DNA from 3 places in the Blautia wexlerae DSM 19850 genome. Region 2 is predicted to be linked to each of the others. Evidence: predicted binding sites of a transcription regulator. Region 2 holds the regulator's gene; each other region holds the start of a gene.

Region 1 (5,830 bases), 1.1 Mb from region 2:
CTGTACTTGCTGCAAAGAAGGTTCTGGATGAGCCATTTATTGTTATCAATGCAGATGATTATTATGGGAAAGAAGCTTATGTGAAGGTGCATGATTATCTTGTGCAGGAACGGCAAAAGGACGGAAAACTCCACATCTGCATGGCCGGTTTCAGGCTTGGAAATACATTGAGCGATAATGGAAGCGTTACCAGAGGAATCTGCCATATTGAGAATGGACGGCTTACAGGTGTGACAGAGACGCATGATATATTTAAGACTGCCACAGGTGCAGAGTCAAGAAATGCGGACGGAAGTGTGCAGGAACTGGATGTAAAGGATCTGGTGTCCATGAATATGTGGGGACTGACGCCGGACTTTATGGAGGTTCTCGAGAAAGGATTTGCAGAATTTCTCAGTGGACTCGCACCGGAAGATACAAAAAAGGAATATCTGCTTCCGGAGTTAGTTGACCATCTGATCAAAAATGAAAGTGCTGAAGTTGATGTCCTGGAGACAAAGGATACATGGTTTGGTGTAACCTATCAGGAAGATAAAGAAACAGTAATGAGAGCATTTAAAAATCTTACAGAAGCGGGTATATATCCTCAGGGACTTTATCAATAAGTTAAGCAGATATCTGCAGCTTTCGCAGGAGACATGTCTGATCTGATTAAAAGCAGTTTTGGGTGTGATCCGGGAAATACAGTATGCAGTGCAGAAACAGAGGATATTGTAAAAAGTAAAGGAGAGCAATTATGGGAAAATATTTTGGAACAGATGGATTTCGTGGAGAAGCAAATGTTAAACTGACAGTAGATCATGCATTTAAGGTGGGGCGCTACGTAGGCTGGTATTATGGAAGAGACCATAAAGCTAAGATTGTTATTGGAAAAGATACAAGAAGAAGCAGTTATATGTTTGAATATGCACTTGTTGCAGGTCTGACAGCGTCCGGTGCAGATGTATATCTTCTTCATGTAACGACGACCCCAAGTGTTTCCTATGCAGTACGTACAGAGGATTTTGACTGTGGTATTATGATCTCCGCAAGCCATAATCCATTCTATGATAATGGTATCAAACTTCTCAATGGAAACGGACAGAAGATTGAAGCGGAAGTAGAAGCAAGGATTGAAGCATATCTGGATGGCCTGATCGAGGATCTTCCTCTGGCAACCAAAGAAGATATTGGACGCACTGTGGATTTTGCTTCAGGAAGGAATCGTTATATCGGACATCTGATCTCTATTCCAAGCAGGGATTTCAAAGGCATTAAAGTAGGGCTTGACTGTGCAAACGGAAGTTCTTCAGCTATTGCAAAGAGTGTATTTGAGGCACTTCAGGCAAAGACTTATGTGATCAATAACCAGCCGGATGGTACAAATATCAATACAAACTGTGGCTCTACCCATATTGAAGTCCTGCAGAAATATGTTGTGGACAATGGATTGGATATCGGTTTTGCTTATGATGGTGATGCAGATCGCTGTATTGCTGTTGACCATAAGGGAAATGTGGTCGACGGTGATAAGATTATGTATGTATGTGGAAAATATCTCAAGGAGCAGGGCAGATTAAAAGATGATACAGTAGTAACCACTGTTATGTCAAACCTCGGTCTGTACAAATCTCTGGAGAGAGAGGGTATGAAATATGAGCAGACTGCAGTAGGAGATAAATATGTGGCAGAGAATATGATGGAGAATGGATACAGTCTTGGCGGTGAGCAGTCCGGACATATTATTTTCAGCCGTTACGCTGCAACAGGTGATGGAATCCTTACTTCTCTCATGGTAATGGAAGCGTGTGTAGAGAAGAAAGCAACTCTGTGTGATCTGGCAAGGGAAATGAAGGTTTATCCACAGCTTCTCAGAAATGTCCGGGTGGCAGACAAGAAGACTGCGAGAGAGAATCCGAAGGTAGTTGCTGCTGTAGAGGAAGTTGCAAAGAAACTGGGAAGTGATGGGCGTATTCTGGTACGCGAGAGTGGCACAGAACCATTGATTCGTGTTATGGTAGAAGCCGGAACAGATGAACTCTGCCTTGAGAATGTTGATCATGTAGTAAAGGTAATGGAATCTGAAGGATTGCTCATTGACTGATTTACTGGCAAAGGAATTACATGTATAACAGAAAAAAAAGATTATTTCTGACTGCTGTCTGCTTAAGCCTTGGACTTCTGACAGGCTGCAATGTGGGAAATACAAAGAATTATAAACAGGCTGCACAGGATCTGGAACAGGGAAATTATGAGGCAGCACTTGAAGAATACGAGACAGCAATTTCTGAAGGAGTGAAGCCTGCACAGTCGTACAGAGGTGCAGGCGTAGCAAAACTCAAGCTTGGAAACTATGAAGAAGCCATAACATATTTCAATGATGCGCTTAAATGTGACAAAGTTGGCAAAGCATTAAAGAAAGATATTCTGTCGTATAGAGCTGTGGCTTATCTCAAAGTAAAGGATTATGAGGCAGCGCTGGAAGACTGCCAGACTCTGGCAGAAAACTATAAAATGGATGCGGATCTGTACTTCCTTACGGGAGAAACAGCATTGGCCATGGATTCCTATGAGGAAGCTTCTGCTAATTTTGAACAGGCCTACGGCGAAGATGCAACTTATGACAGAGCTATCCAGATCTACGGGGCATATCTGAACAGGGATATGGAAGCAGACGGAACCCGTTATCTGGAAGCTGCTTTGTCAGGAACTGCAAAAAATGCAGAGGATCATTGTGACCGCGGCAGAGTTTATTATTATATGGATGATTATGAAAATGCTGAAAGTGAACTGAAACAGGCCATAGACGGCGATAATACGGAGGCACTGGTTCTGCTTGGTATGGTATATATGGATAAAGGAGACAGCGCAAATGCAAAAGCAATGTTTCAGCAGTATGTATCACAGGCAGAAAACGGAGCCAAAGGATTTAACGGACTTGCACTGTGTGATATAGAGGATGGGGATTATGACAGTGCCCTTTCTGATATAGAAAGCGGAATCCATGTGGCAGGAGCGGAGGATATGCAGAGTCTGCTGTTTAATGAGATCGTAGTCTATGAGAAGAAACTGGATTTTCAGACTGCTTTGCAGAAAGCACAGGAATATCTGGAATTATACCCGGAAGATAAAACTGTTAAGAAGGAACTTGCATTTCTTAAAACGCGTGTGTAATATCTATCTGACTGAGGAGAATTTATGGAAGAATTTGGAAAGCTTGAAGAACGGGTGGTTCTTGTGGGAGTGCAGACGGATGATCATGATAATGTGGAAGAATCCCTGGATGAACTGAAGGAGCTTGCATCAACTGCGGGAGCTGTTACAGTGGGAAGAATCATTCAGAATCGTGAGTCTGTGCATCCCGGAACTTATATTGGAAAAGGAAAGATAGAGGAAGTACGTGCACTGGTATATGCTATGGATGCAACCGGAATTATCTGTGATGACGAACTTTCTCCTGCACAGCTGAATAATCTGGAGCGGGAACTGGACTGTAAGGTGATGGACAGGACATTATTGATTCTGGACATTTTTGCAGCGAGAGCTATAACCAGTGAGGGTAAAATACAGGTAGAGCTTGCACAGCTTCGTTACAGATCTGCCCGTCTGGTCGGTCTCAGGGAATCTCTTTCCCGTCTGGGAGGTGGAATCGGAACCAGAGGTCCGGGAGAGAAAAAGCTGGAGACAGACCGTCGTCTTATCCGTACAAGGATCTCTGCTTTGAAGCAGGAATTATCCCAGGTGGAGAAACACAGGGAACTGATCCGTTCCAGCCGGGCCAGAGGCAATATGAAGACTGCTGCGATCGTAGGATATACAAATGCGGGAAAATCTACGCTGCTGAACACACTGACAGGCTCAGAGGTTTTATCAGAGGATAAACTGTTTGCTACACTGGATCCAACTACCAGACTTTTAAATTTGAAGGACGGACAGCAGATTCTTCTCACAGATACGGTTGGATTTATCCATAAGCTTCCGCATCATCTGGTCGAAGCATTCAAGAGCACATTGGAAGAGGCCAAATATGCAGATTATATTATCCATGTGGTAGATTCTTCCAATCCGCAGGCAGAGATGCAGATGCATGTGGTATATGAGACATTAAAAGAACTGGGAGTGATGGGAAAGAAGATCATCACACTCTTTAATAAGCAGGATGCGCCGGGGGCATGCGTACTGCGAGATTTTAAATCAGACTATACGCTGAAGGTCTCTGCAAAGACAGGCGAGGGTCTTGCAGATCTGAATGATCTTCTGGAGAAGCTTCTTGCTGAAGAACAGATTTATGTGGAGCGCCTTTTCCCTTATCAGGAAGCAGGAAAAATCCAGCTGATCCGCGAATATGGGCAGCTTATCTCAGAGGAATACACAGAGGAAGGGATTGCTGTGAAGGCAAGGGTGCCGAAAGAAATCTACGCCAGAGTTGTATAAAAAAATATTTTGAAAAATAAGAAAATACCATATATTGTGCCTTTTGCGAAAATGAGGAACATTATGTGGTATTTTTGCGTGTTGACGAACCGGTGATACTCTGATACAATGAACCTACAGTGTTACTCAGAGCAAAGTGGACAGTAACGACAGAAATATCTCCGGTAAGAATATGCAGGAGAAACAGATTAACAAGAGAAAATGGGGGCATTAGATATGTTTCAGGTAGAAAAACGTGATGGCGAAGTGGATGAGTTTAAAATAGGCAAGATCACAGCGGCTATCCATAAAGCCTTTGATGCAAAAGAGAAAAATTATAGCGAAGAGATGATTGATCTCTTAGGGCTGCGTGTTACTTCTGATTTTCAGAAAAAGATTACAGATAATAAGATTACAGTAGAAGAAATTCAGGACAGTGTGGAGAATGTGCTGATCCAGGCCGGATATGCAGATGTGGCAAAAGCCTACATTCTTTACCGCAAGCAGAGGGAAAAGGTTCGCAACATGAAGTCAACGATCCTGGATTACAAAGAAATCGTAAACAGTTATGTGAAGGTTGAGGACTGGCGTGTAAAGGAGAACTCCACAGTTACTTATTCAGTTGGAGGTCTGATCTTAAGCAACTCCGGTGCAGTTACTGCAAATTACTGGCTGTCTGAGATTTATGACAATGAAATCGCAGATGCACACAGAAATGCAGATATTCATATTCATGACTTGTCCATGCTGACCGGATATTGTGCAGGATGGTCACTGAAACAGCTGATCCAGGAGGGACTTGGCGGCATTGAAGGCAAGATCACATCTTCACCTGCAAAGCATCTGAGTGTTCTCTGCAATCAGATGGTAAACTTTCTTGGGATTATGCAGAATGAATGGGCCGGAGCGCAGGCTTTCTCATCCTTTGATACTTATCTAGCACCTTTTGTCAAGGCAGATAATTTAAGCTATCCGGAAGTGAAGAAATGTATTGAGTCTTTTATTTATGGAGTCAATACCCCAAGCAGATGGGGAACACAGGCACCTTTCTCCAACATTACGCTGGACTGGACAGTACCGGATGATCTTGCAGAGCTTCCGGCTATCGTAGGCGGAAAGAATATGGATTTCAAGTACAAAGACTGCAAAAAAGAGATGGATATGATCAATAAGGCATTTATTGAGACCATGATCGAGGGGGATGCCAACGGACGCGGGTTCCAGTATCCTATTCCGACCTATTCCATAACAAATGAGTTTGACTGGTCTGATACAGAGAATAACCGCCTTCTTTTTGAGATGACATCCAAATATGGAACACCGTATTTCTCAAACTATATTAACAGTGATATGAAACCAAGTGATATCCGCAGTATGTGCTGCCGTCTGCGTCTGGATCTGAGAGAACTCCGCAAGAAGAGCGGTGGTTTCTTCGGAT
Region 2 (5,830 bases):
TGGTTTAAGATTCCATCCGTCAGTAAACCAGGGAATCCTTAAATTTTTAGGTTTCGAACAGATTTTCAAGAACTCCCTTACAGGTCTTCCGATCGGTGGCGGTAAAGGTGGTTCAAACTTTGATCCTAAAGGAAAATCTGACAGAGAAGTTATGGCATTCTGCCAGAGCTTTATGACAGAACTTTCCAAATATATCGGTGCTGACATGGACGTTCCTGCAGGTGATATCGGTGTAGGCGGACGTGAGATTGGTTATCTGTACGGACAGTACAAGAGAAACCGCGGATTATACGAGGGTGTTCTCACAGGTAAAGGTCTTTCCTACGGTGGATCTTTGATCCGTACACAGGCTACAGGATATGGTCTTGTATATATGCTGAACGAAATGGTTAAAGCTAAAAACGACACAATCTCCGGTAAAACTCTCATCGTAACAGGTTCCGGTAATGTTGCCATCTACGCAGTAGAGAAAGCTGCCGAACTTGGCGGTAAAGTTGTTGCTATGTGCGACTCCAACGGATATATCTATGATCCGGAAGGAATCAAACTTGACATAGTTAAAGATATCAAAGAAGTAAAACGTGGACGTATCAAAGAATACGCAGATCGCGTAGAAGGCGCTACTTATACAGAAGGAAAAGGTATCTGGAACATCAAATGTGATATCTATCTTCCATGCGCAACTCAGAATGAACTTGACCTTGATGCTGTTAAGATCCTTATTGCAAACGGATGCAAATATGTTGCAGAAGGTGCAAATATGCCTACTACCCGCGAGGCAACTGATTACCTTATGGCAAACGGTGTAATATTTATGCCTGGTAAAGCAGCTAATGCCGGTGGTGTTGCTACTTCCGCACTTGAAATGTGCCAGAACTCTGCAAGACTTTCCTGGACAGCAGAAGAGGTTGATACAAAACTTCATCAGATCATGGTTGATATCTTCCATAAAGTTGATGATGCTTCCAAGCGTTATGATATGGAAGGCAACTATGTTGCAGGCGCTAATATCGCAGGCTTCGAGAAAGTTGTAGATGCTATGATCGCTCAGGGTATTGTTTAATTTATTTTAGTTAATTACCCCCATAAAAATACACATAAAGAGCCGGCGGGATATTATTCTCGTCGGCTCTTTATATTTGCCCGTAAATCCTTTCACACAGAGCATTCATACATTACTGTTCACACAAAACTCTTATTTAATTCATAAACTTCTTCAGCTCGTCCATAAAAGTACTGACATCTTTAAATTCTCTGTATACAGACGCAAAACGTACATAAGCAACTGCATCCAGATCTTTCAAATGTTCCATAACGATCTCACCAATTCTGGTGCTGGAAATCTCTTTCTCTTCGGTATTAAAGATTTCTCCCTCTATGGCATCCATCATCTCTTCAATCTTATCTATGGATATTGGTCTTTTATAGCAGGCTCTCAGAATTCCCGACTGAATTTTACTGCGATTATACTGTTCTCTGTTCTGATCTTTTTTGATCACAGTAAGCGGAATACTTTCCACCTTTTCATATGTGGTAAATCTCCTTCCGCAGGCATCACACAAACGACGGCGACGGATAGAATTGGTATCTTCTACCGGTCTGGAATCAACTACTCTCGTATTATCCTGATTACAAAATGGACACTTCATATGACGTCCCCCTTTAATTCGTATTACTGTTTTCTGCTTATGTACTATATACTTGATTCGGTTAAACGGCTACAAATACGTTACTGTTCACTTCATTCTCAGTAACACAAATACAAACAGTTATATATAGTTTTATTATACTGTATTTCTATTTAAGGTGTCAATAAAAGGACTTGCATAAATTTTTGCAAAAATACATAAATTGTTATCAAACGCATATCAGATTCTGAAAGCATTGGCACGACAGTCTGATTTTAACCGGAAGGACTGTATCTGATTTATGAAAATCTGTGAATTAAAGCAAAAAGAAGTAATTAATATCTGTACCTGCCGCAGTCTCGGATGTCCCATTGATGCGGAATTTGACTGCAAAAGCAGTCAACTCACTGCCCTTATACTTCCAGGCCCCGGAAGATTCTGCTGCCTGTTCGGACGTGATAATGAATATATCATTCCTTGGGAATGTATCAGCCAGATCGGGGACGATATCATCCTTGTGAAAATAGACGAAGAAAAATGTTTCCATAAAGGCTGATATTTCACCGCAGAGAATTGTCAAGGACCTATATTTTTTATATTTTCCCGGTCAAAGTATAAATCCACTGCTATATGAGAATCATTCTTACTGAAGTATATGACAACTATTCGGCAGCCACTGTCCTTTTTTTATTTCCTGAAATGATTTCGGAGGATCCTGGCTCATATCTGCGAATAGTCGGTTTACATCCAGAGATAATAAGGAGGATTCAATAAGATGGCACTGAACAAAGTTGAAATCTGCGGAGTCAATACGTCGAAACTTCCTGTTCTTACAGCAGAAGAAAAAGCGGAACTGTTCAGACGGATCAAAAACGGCGATGAACAGGCACGTGAATTGTACATTAAAGGAAATCTACGTCTTGTTCTCAGCGTAATACGACGATTTCAGAACAGCAGCGAAAATGCCGATGACCTTTTTCAGATCGGATGTATTGGTCTGATCAAGGCCATTGACAACTTTGATACCACTTTACAGGTAAAATTTTCCACTTATGCAGTTCCAATGATCATAGGCGAAATCAGGCGATATCTCAGGGATAACAACAGTATCCGTGTCAGCCGTTCTCTTCGTGATATTGCATACAAAGCAATCTATACCCGCGAAAATTATATGAAGCAGCACCTGAAAGAACCTACAGTTACCGAAATTGCACAGGAAATTGGTATCGAAAAAGAAATGATCGTATATGCCCTTGATGCTATCCAAAATCCTGTGAGTCTCTTTGAACCGGTCTATACAGAAGGCGGTGATACTCTTTATGTCATGGATCAGATCAGTGACAAAAAAAACAAAGAAGAACGCTGGATTGAAAATCTTGCTCTCCGCGAAGCTATGCAGAGACTAAATAGCCGCGAAAAGCATATTATAGAACTGCGCTTCTACGAAGGAAAGACGCAGATGGAAGTAGCTCAGGAAATCGGCATCTCCCAGGCACAGGTCAGTCGTCTCGAAAAAAATGCACTGAAATCCATGCGTAATTATCTGCGTCCATAAAATGATAATTCAAGATCCGTATTCAGAAAAGCAGCCTGGCCCAATACCTGCCAGACTGCCTTACATATCTTTTAAAATATACCGTTTTCCGCCTCTTTCCAATGAGGTTCTGATCCGTCTGTGAAGCTTTAATGAAACTTTAACACTTCAACAAATTCTGCCAGTTTTCTATATTAAATATCTGCTTCACATCCAGAGCCCCTGACATTGCAGGAAAGAACTTCTTCATATCAGTAAATACCAGAGCATAGTCGAACTTTGACATTCCAATCATCCTGCGAAGCTCACGCCTGTAAAAATCCAGAAGCATCTCCGGCACTTCTGTTTTCTTAGATTTCATAAACTTTTTATGACATACATATTCTTCGTCCGTAGCCGGGTAGGAACGCTTCCAGTATAAAACCCTGATTTCTTTTGGCAGACTATCCAGTTTCTCAGAAGACTCCTCTTCTTTTGCACCATTCCCGATCAACGTCACATCAAAATGCTCATAATCCACTTTGTTCAGAAATTCATAGAATGCCTTTGTCTCCTGTGTATCACTGAAATCTCCTGCATATACCAGAAGTTTTACTTTATCTGTCTGATTCAGATATATCGGATTTACCGGTTCTTTTCCATCAAGCAGGACTTCTGCTATACGTTTGCATGCTTTTCCATCATCTCTCGGACATATCTGTTCTCTTGCTTTTTCATACTTCTCTTTACAGGAAGCAGCCACTCCCGGAAGATCCTTCAGAAGTTCACCAAGCTTCTCAGGGGTAGACACTGCCGGTCCCGGAAGTTTGTCAAATCCGAAGTACAGACCTCTGTAATCTTCAAAATTCTCCGCATCCGGCACATAAAACAGAATCGGTTTTCCTGTCAGCATGAAATCATAAAAAATACTGGAATAATCAGAAATCAGTACATCTGTCACTGACAAAATCTCATTTGTATCCATTGTTGCAGGAATAAATTTTGTCTGCGCATCACCAGGTTCCATGGCATTCTCTTTCATATAGTGATATACGATCTGATGAAGCTTGACAAATATCTGATATTCATTTGTATCTATACTGTTCTCCATTACATTGATCAGCTTATAGACATCCTGCAAATCTGTATCCGGACGGCTGTATTGTTCGCCTCTCCATGTCGGTGCATAAAGAATAATCTTTTTATCTTCCTTTACGTCCACTCCGCAATCCTTAAGTTCCTGTATCACTTCTGCTCTGTCACTGTCAAAAAGCTTATCATTACGCGGGAAGCCCTCTTCCAGCACTGTGCCTTCATACAGATTCTGCATTTTATACGAATCTTTGTATGCTGTCTTTGTCATATAAGGTCCGGAGGAAACTATATAATCTGCACTGAGCAGATTTCTTGCTGTATTTCCCTGAGAAATATTTGCTCCCGGAATATCAAATCCCATATTCTTCAGAGGAGTTCCATGCCAGGTATCGATCAGTACCTGACCTTCTCTTTTAAGGAAATAGCTTGGAAAGCTTACGTTATTTACCAGATATTTCACTGTCGCAAGTTCCTTACAGTATTCCTTTGATTTATATTTTACAAATCGCACGTTCGGGTATTGTTCGTATTTTTCAATCTGTTTTCTGTTATCCTCGAAGTCCTCAAGCACCCAGATATGGGTATAATCCTGATACTCTTCTTTTTCAAGAAGATACAAAAACAGAGCATAAGGATTACAGATCATACCACGTCCGCCAAAAGCTTCATAAAGAATTGTATTATCTCTTATCTGGTATTCCTTTACAAACTCGGCATAGCTGGTTCTAAGCGGATATTTCTCCCTGCACTCCAGAATCTGTTCTTCATTTTTCATATAAAAGGTCTTGATTCCCATTACACGATTAAAAAGACGATTCCACTCTTTAACTGCCTTCTCAATGGCAAAGTCCTCAGATTTCCAGATTGCATTTCTGGACATCTCTCTGCGGAGTTCTTCATCATGTGCCAGCTTCAGCATCGCATCTGTAAATTTCTTTGTATCAAAAGCTTCCGGCAGGTATCCTGTTTTTCCATCATCGATGATCAGATCCATCGCTCCTGTATGGAATGCGATGACAGGAAGACCAAATTCAAAGGCTTCCATGATAACCATCGGCCATCCTTCCCACCTGGACGGAAGAAGGAAAACAGAAGAATTCAGATAATACTTCTCCGGCTCATTTGTATAACCGACAAAATTAACTCTGTCCTCAATACCACGTCTCTTTGCATCCGCCACAATCTGATTCCAGAGATCACCGGCTCCGATAATATCCAGCTGCCATTCATCATCCTGCTTACAGAACTCTTCAAAAGATTCCATCATCAGATCAAGACCCTTGGCATATACAAATCGTGTAGCCATAAGGAAACGCTTGGATTTTGGGTCGCATTTTCTCTCACTCACGAAGCTTCGGGGATTAATTTTAACTTCTGTATCAATATCCAGAAATTTTTTGTAATCGCGCTTATCATAGTCACTGAGAACAATGTATCTGTCCAGCTTCGGCAGATATTCCTGGAGCAGACATTCCTGTTTCCAGAATACGACATTAGGAACATCAAGATATCCGGCATAACAGTTATGCTGCCATCCGATTGTCTTTGCATTCAGCTCCGGCGCCAGCATACCCAGACGAAGGCTTAAACTTGC
Region 3 (5,830 bases), 1.1 Mb from region 2:
TCCTGCGGGGCAGGCCATCTTTTCTTTGGAAATAACATGGAGCTGATCACCGGAATGGTACTGGAGTTTGCAGTTCCCACTGCAGTGGTAAGTCTGATGTGGGTGACGATTTATGATGGAAACAGTCCTCTGTCGTTGTCTCTGGTAGTGCTGGATACGGTACTGGCACCTTTTCTGATCCCGGCTACGCTGAAGATCCTGCTGGGCTCTGCGGTGACCATAGATCCTGCCAGGATGATGCGGGAACTGATATTTATGGTTGCGCTTCCTGCTGTTGTTGCGATGGTATTAAATCAGATCACAGATGGAAAAGTAATGGAAACATGGCCGGGAAAGCTAGCGCCTTTTTCAAAGCTGGCACTGATATTTGTGGTAACGTCCAATTCTTCCAAAGTAGCACCATATATCCGGGATATGAATATGCAGAGGGTGAAGGTTGCACTGGCAATCCTTGTCCTGGCTGCTTCCGGATATGCACTCGGCTGGTTTGTGGCGTATATCTTCCGAAAGGATCGCAGTACGGCGGTTTCCATGATGTATGGAACCGGGATGCGCAATATCAGCGCAGGAGCGGTGATCGCAGCTGCATATTTTCCGGGGGAAGTTATGTTTCCGGTAATGATCGGAACTCTGTTTCAGCAGGTGTTGGCAGCATTGTTCGGAAAGCTTCTGGCACAGAAAAAGGAAAAACAGGAATTTTGTTGAGGTCTGCTGAGGCGTTATAAAGAATATAAAAAGAACTGCCGCATTAGCAATTGAAAAATTGCAATGCGGCAGCTCTTTTTATGAATCTGAAGCTTTTATATATTTCTTCAGTTCTTTGTAGCAGTATTTGATGATCTCTTTACGGGTGATGATGCCGATAAAGTATCCCTGATCATCTACAACCGGAACATAATTCTGGTTGATTGCCTTGTCCAGCAGATCCTCCATGTCAGAATCTGCGTGAACTGCCTTATATGTTGCTCTTCGCGGGATTGCCATAATGGAAATGCTCTCTGCTTCTTTCAGTCCGGGAACATTTAAGGTTTTCATTCCCCAGAGAAGATCACCCTCGGAAATACTTCCTTTATATTTCCCGTCCAGACTCAGAAGCGGAATGCAGGAAAATTTTCTGTGTTCCATTTTCTCAAGAGTCTGACGAAGAGTCTCATTTTCAAATATATATGCTACATCACTTTTAGGTGTTAAAAAAAATAAAATATTCACTGTTGTATTCGCCCCGTTACATTTGTCTGATAAGGCACTCAGATATACATTGTGTATTTACACATCTGTGTGTCTGTGATCTCTGAGTATTCCAGGTTTACGGCTTTTTTACAGAAGCTGTACTCCTTTTGCTGCTGCTTCTTTCATTACTTCTTCCGGCCACAGGGAAGCATGTACTTCACCGATGTGTGCTTTTCTGAGGAAGAACATACAGATACGGGACTGGCCGATGCCGCCGCCGATAGTATATGGAAGTTCTTTGTTAAAGATTGCTTTCTGGAAAGGAAGCTCGCGTCTGTCATCACATCCTGCGATGGTAAGCTGTCTGTCAAGCGCATCCTCGTCAACGCGGATACCCATGGAAGAAAGCTCCAGAGCAATGTCGAGAACAGGATAATAAACAAGGATATCGCCGTTTAATTCCCAGTCATCGTAGTCCGGTGCACGTCCGTCATGACGTTCTCCGTTGGTTAAGGTTTTGCCGACCTGCATAAGGAATACGGCACCTTTTTCCTTGACAATCTTGTATTCACGTTCCTTTGGAGTGAGATCAGGATACATGTCGACCAGTTCCTGAGTGCTGACAAATGCAATCTCTCTCGGAAGGATTTCTTCGATGTAATCGTACTGAACAGCCATGTATTTTTCGGTCTTGCGGAGAACGCTGTAGATAGCACGTACTGTGGAAACAAGTGTGTCCATGTTGCGTTCTTCCTTGCTGATGATCTTTTCCCAGTCCCACTGATCTACGTATACGGAGTGGATATTGTCCAGATCTTCGTCTCTTCTGATCGCGATCATGTCTGTGTAAAGTCCTTCACCATGAGCAAAGCCATATTTCTGTAATGCATATCTCTTCCATTTGGCGAGAGAGTGTACGATCTCAGCATTCTCCGGCTGGCCTTTGATATCAAAGCTTACCGGACGTTCCACGCCGTTTAAGTTATCGTTCAGACCGGATGACGGATTAACGAATACCGGAGCGGAAACACGCAGCAGATTCAGTTTTTGAGCCAGTGTCTGCTGAAAGAAATCTTTCACAGTTTTAATGGCAATCTGGGTATCGTGAAGATTTAAAGATGACTGATACCCGTCAGGAATTTTAATCTGTTCCATGAGTGGATTCCTCCTGTAATTTCTGTATTTGCATATTTTATGGCAAACTGATAAAAAATATTGTTGTTTACTGAATATCCATTATCTTTTCCCACGCTATTATAACAGGAAAATGGTAGTTTGACAATTATTACTGTTCATTTGGAAGTATCTCGCGGGATATTATGGTTACGGAGAACAGAACGAACAGTAACACAATTTCAGCTTTGCAAGATTGGGGCGAAATGTTAAAATAAATGTGTAAATGAATGAAGCGTTAAATTTATATAAAACTCAGGGGGAAGATATATGGGAAAAAGGTGTCAGGTCTGTGATGGACCAATTGTAAACGGCAGGTGTAAATATTGTGGAATGCCATATAGAAATGATATGGAACTGTATCATCTGAACGAAGACCGTTCAGAGCACTATCGTCATGCTTCGGCAAAGGTGAAAAAAGCAATGGCAGAGAACGAGATCCCTTTGTCTGACAGAAATAAAACAGTTCCCAAAGCTGCAAAAACTTCGTCTGCCAGAACACAGACTATTAGAATGCAAAATACAAAAGTACAAACTTCAAGAATACAAACATCAGGGACAAAGAAAACATCAGGTCAGTCGTACAGCGCACAGACTGCCCGTACATACAGTACCGGAAAAAAGACAGCAAAAAGTGAGAAGAAAAAGAGCGGCAAGGCAGGCAAAATTTTCTGGATCATTGTGCTGATTCTGATGGTAATAATAGGTCAGATGGCAGAGAATTGGGATACGATTGGATACAGGATAGAAGAATTTATCTATGATGAGTTTGACATAGATCTCAACAGTATTTTTGATGACAGCAGTTCTGATGAAGTAAATGAGAGTAATAAGAATAATGAAAGTAATGAAAATAATGAAAGTAATGAAAGTAATGAGAATAACTGGACAGATGACTGGTCTGAGACTATCAGTGCAGTAAAGAACGGACAGGATGAACAGAGGGGCAATCCGGACTGGTATATGTTCACCGGAGAGAATTATATTGTCAGAACGGATGATACTGCATCAGAGATTGCGATACAGATGCCAGTGACCAGGGGTATGATTTTACAATAGATCCGGGAGAATACAGGATAGTGTCCGGCTGGGAGAAGGTTGCTCTGGAAATCAGAAGTTCTTCAGGAAAAGATGAAACTGTAAAATTTGACGAAGCAGACCACGAGGAGAAAATAGAATTACATGCCGGGGATGAGGTATCTGTGGTATCTCTGGATGGTCAAGATAATTATCTTGCCATGTATCAAATTCAGCAATATGACGAATAATTTTTTGCCCCTTTCTTTTTGTCAGAGACTGTGCTATACTTGTTAAACGTACCACATATAGAGAGAATTGTGGTGAATGAAAGAAAAAATACTATATATTGTATATGGGAGCAAAAGGTATGATATATGTTATAAAGAAAGATGGTACGAGAGAAGAGTTTAATTCACAGAAGATCGTAGCAGCAGTAAATAAGTCGGCAGCCAGAATTTTATACACATTTTCGGATAAAGAGAAGGAATTTATCTGCCAGTTTGCGGAAGAACATGCGGAGGCACTGGGAAAGAATGAGATAGAGATCCAGGAGATGCACAACATCGTAGAGGGAGCACTTGAGAGAGTGAACCCGGCAGTGGCTAAGAGCTACCGCGATTACAGAAATTACAAACTTGACTTTATCCATATGATGGATGATGTATATACCAAGAGTCAGGCAATCCGTTATATTGGTGATAAGAGTAATGCCAATACAGACAGTGCGCTTGTAGCTACAAAGCGAAGCCTGATCTTTAATGAACTGAACAAAGAGCTTTATCGTAAATTTTTTATGAATCGTAATGAACTTCAGGCATGTAAAGATGGTTATATTTATATTCATGACCAGTCTGCACGTCTGGATACCATGAACTGCTGTCTCTTTGATGTGGCATCTGTACTCAGCGGCGGATTTGAGATGGGAAATGTATGGTACAATGAGCCTAAGACACTGGATACTGCGTTTGATGTTATGGGTGATATTATCCTGAGCACTGCTGCACAGCAGTATGGCGGATTCACAGTACCGGAAGTAGACAAGATCCTTGCACCTTATGCACAGAAGAGTTACGATAAATATATCCAGGAATTTATGAAATACTCTGACGAGAGCTGGACAGGACGTGAAGAACGTGCGATCGAGTATGCGCTTGACAAAGTCCGCAGAGATTTTGACCAGGGATGGCAGGGGATTGAGTATAAGCTGAATACAGTCGGATCTTCCAGAGGGGATTATCCATTTGTAACTGTAACTCTTGGACTTGGAATAAAGCAGTTCGAGAAGATGGCAAGTATTTCTCTTCTTGAAGTGCATAAAGGCGGACAGGGTAAGGCAGGACGCAAGAAACCGGTACTCTTCCCGAAAATCGTATTCCTTTATGATGAAAATATCCATGGAAAAGGCAAGATCAGTGAGGATGTATTTGAGGCAGGGGTTGACTGTTCTGCCAAGACTATGTATCCGGACTGGCTGTCCATGTCAGGAAAAGGATATATTTCCAGTATGTACAAGCAGTATGGAAAGGTTATAAGTCCTATGGGATGTCGTGCGTTCTTAAGCCCCTGGTACGAGAGAGGCGGTATGTATCCGGCAGATGATAAGGATGTTCCTGTGTTTGTGGGAAGATTTAACATCGGTGCGGTAAGCCTTCATCTTCCAATGATCCTTGCCAAAGCCAGAGCAGAGAGCAGGGATTTCTACGAAGTGCTGGATTTCTATCTTGAGATGATCCGTAATCTGCATATCCGTACCTATGATTATCTGGGACAGATGCGTGCGTCAACCAACCCGCTGGCATATTGTGAGGGAGGATTTTACGGTGGACATCTGAAACCGAATGAAAAGATTGGCAAGATTCTGAAACCAATGACAGCATCCTTCGGAATCACTGCATTAAATGAACTCCAGGAACTTTACAATGGCAAATCCATTGCTGAAGACGGGCAGTTTGCACTGGATGTGCTGAAATATATCAACAGGAAAGTAAATGAATTTAAAGAGAAAGATGGTTATCTTTATGCAATTTATGGAACACCGGCAGAGAGTTTATGCGGACTGCAGGTGGAACAGTTCCGTAAGATGTATGGCATTGTGAAAGGGGTTTCTGATCGTCCTTATGTAAGCAACAGTTTCCACTGTCATGTGACTGAAGATGTAACTCCGATTGAAAAACAGGATCTGGAGGGACGTTTCTGGGAGTTGTGCAACGGCGGTAAGATTCAGTATGTACGTTATCCGATCGATTATAATCGTGAAGCAATACGCACTCTGATTCGCAGAGCCATGTCTTTGGGATATTATGAGGGAGTAAATCTTTCCCTTGCTTACTGTGATGACTGCGGACATGAGGAACTTGAAATGGACGTGTGTCCGGTCTGCGGTTCCAAGAATCTGACAAAGATTGACCGTATGAACGGATATCTTTCCTACAGCCGTGTGCATGGTGATACTCGTCTGAACGAAGCG

What was found. The regulator NrdR, encoded in region 2, represses ribonucleotide reductase genes. The targets are predictions, from matches to a motif close to CACAANATNTTGTG.
Region 1: NQ550_RS17220 (ribonucleoside triphosphate reductase) is a predicted target of NrdR. The motif match lies at 4,439-4,452, and genes of this name have one in related genera.
Region 3: nrdD (anaerobic ribonucleoside-triphosphate reductase) is a predicted target of NrdR. The motif match lies at 3,701-3,714, and genes of this name have one in related genera.

Annotation. Positions count from the first base shown of each region.
Region 1 is NZ_CP102267.1:3,707,418-3,713,247, reverse strand. Features, by position in the region: gene NQ550_RS17245 (nucleotidyltransferase family protein) at 1-605, shown strand, start outside; gene NQ550_RS17240 (hypothetical protein) at 639-791, shown strand; gene glmM (phosphoglucosamine mutase) at 737-2,083, shown strand; gene NQ550_RS17230 (tetratricopeptide repeat protein) at 2,104-3,153, shown strand; gene hflX (GTPase HflX) at 3,178-4,413, shown strand; gene NQ550_RS17220 (ribonucleoside triphosphate reductase) at 4,630-5,830, shown strand, end outside.
Region 2 is NZ_CP102267.1:2,565,475-2,571,304, forward strand. Features, by position in the region: gene gdhA (NADP-specific glutamate dehydrogenase) at 1-1,063, shown strand, start outside; gene nrdR (transcriptional regulator NrdR) at 1,200-1,649, opposite strand; gene NQ550_RS11825 (YlmC/YmxH family sporulation protein) at 1,930-2,184, shown strand; gene sigG (RNA polymerase sporulation sigma factor SigG) at 2,404-3,183, shown strand; gene NQ550_RS11835 (CDP-glycerol glycerophosphotransferase family protein) at 3,323-5,830, opposite strand, start outside.
Region 3 is NZ_CP102267.1:3,687,430-3,693,259, reverse strand. Features, by position in the region: gene NQ550_RS17145 (bile acid:sodium symporter family protein) at 1-705, shown strand, start outside; gene NQ550_RS17140 (CBS domain-containing protein) at 784-1,209, opposite strand; gene asnA (aspartate--ammonia ligase) at 1,318-2,325, opposite strand; gene NQ550_RS17130 (hypothetical protein) at 2,614-3,402, shown strand; gene NQ550_RS17125 (hypothetical protein) at 3,423-3,611, shown strand; gene nrdD (anaerobic ribonucleoside-triphosphate reductase) at 3,731-5,830, shown strand, end outside.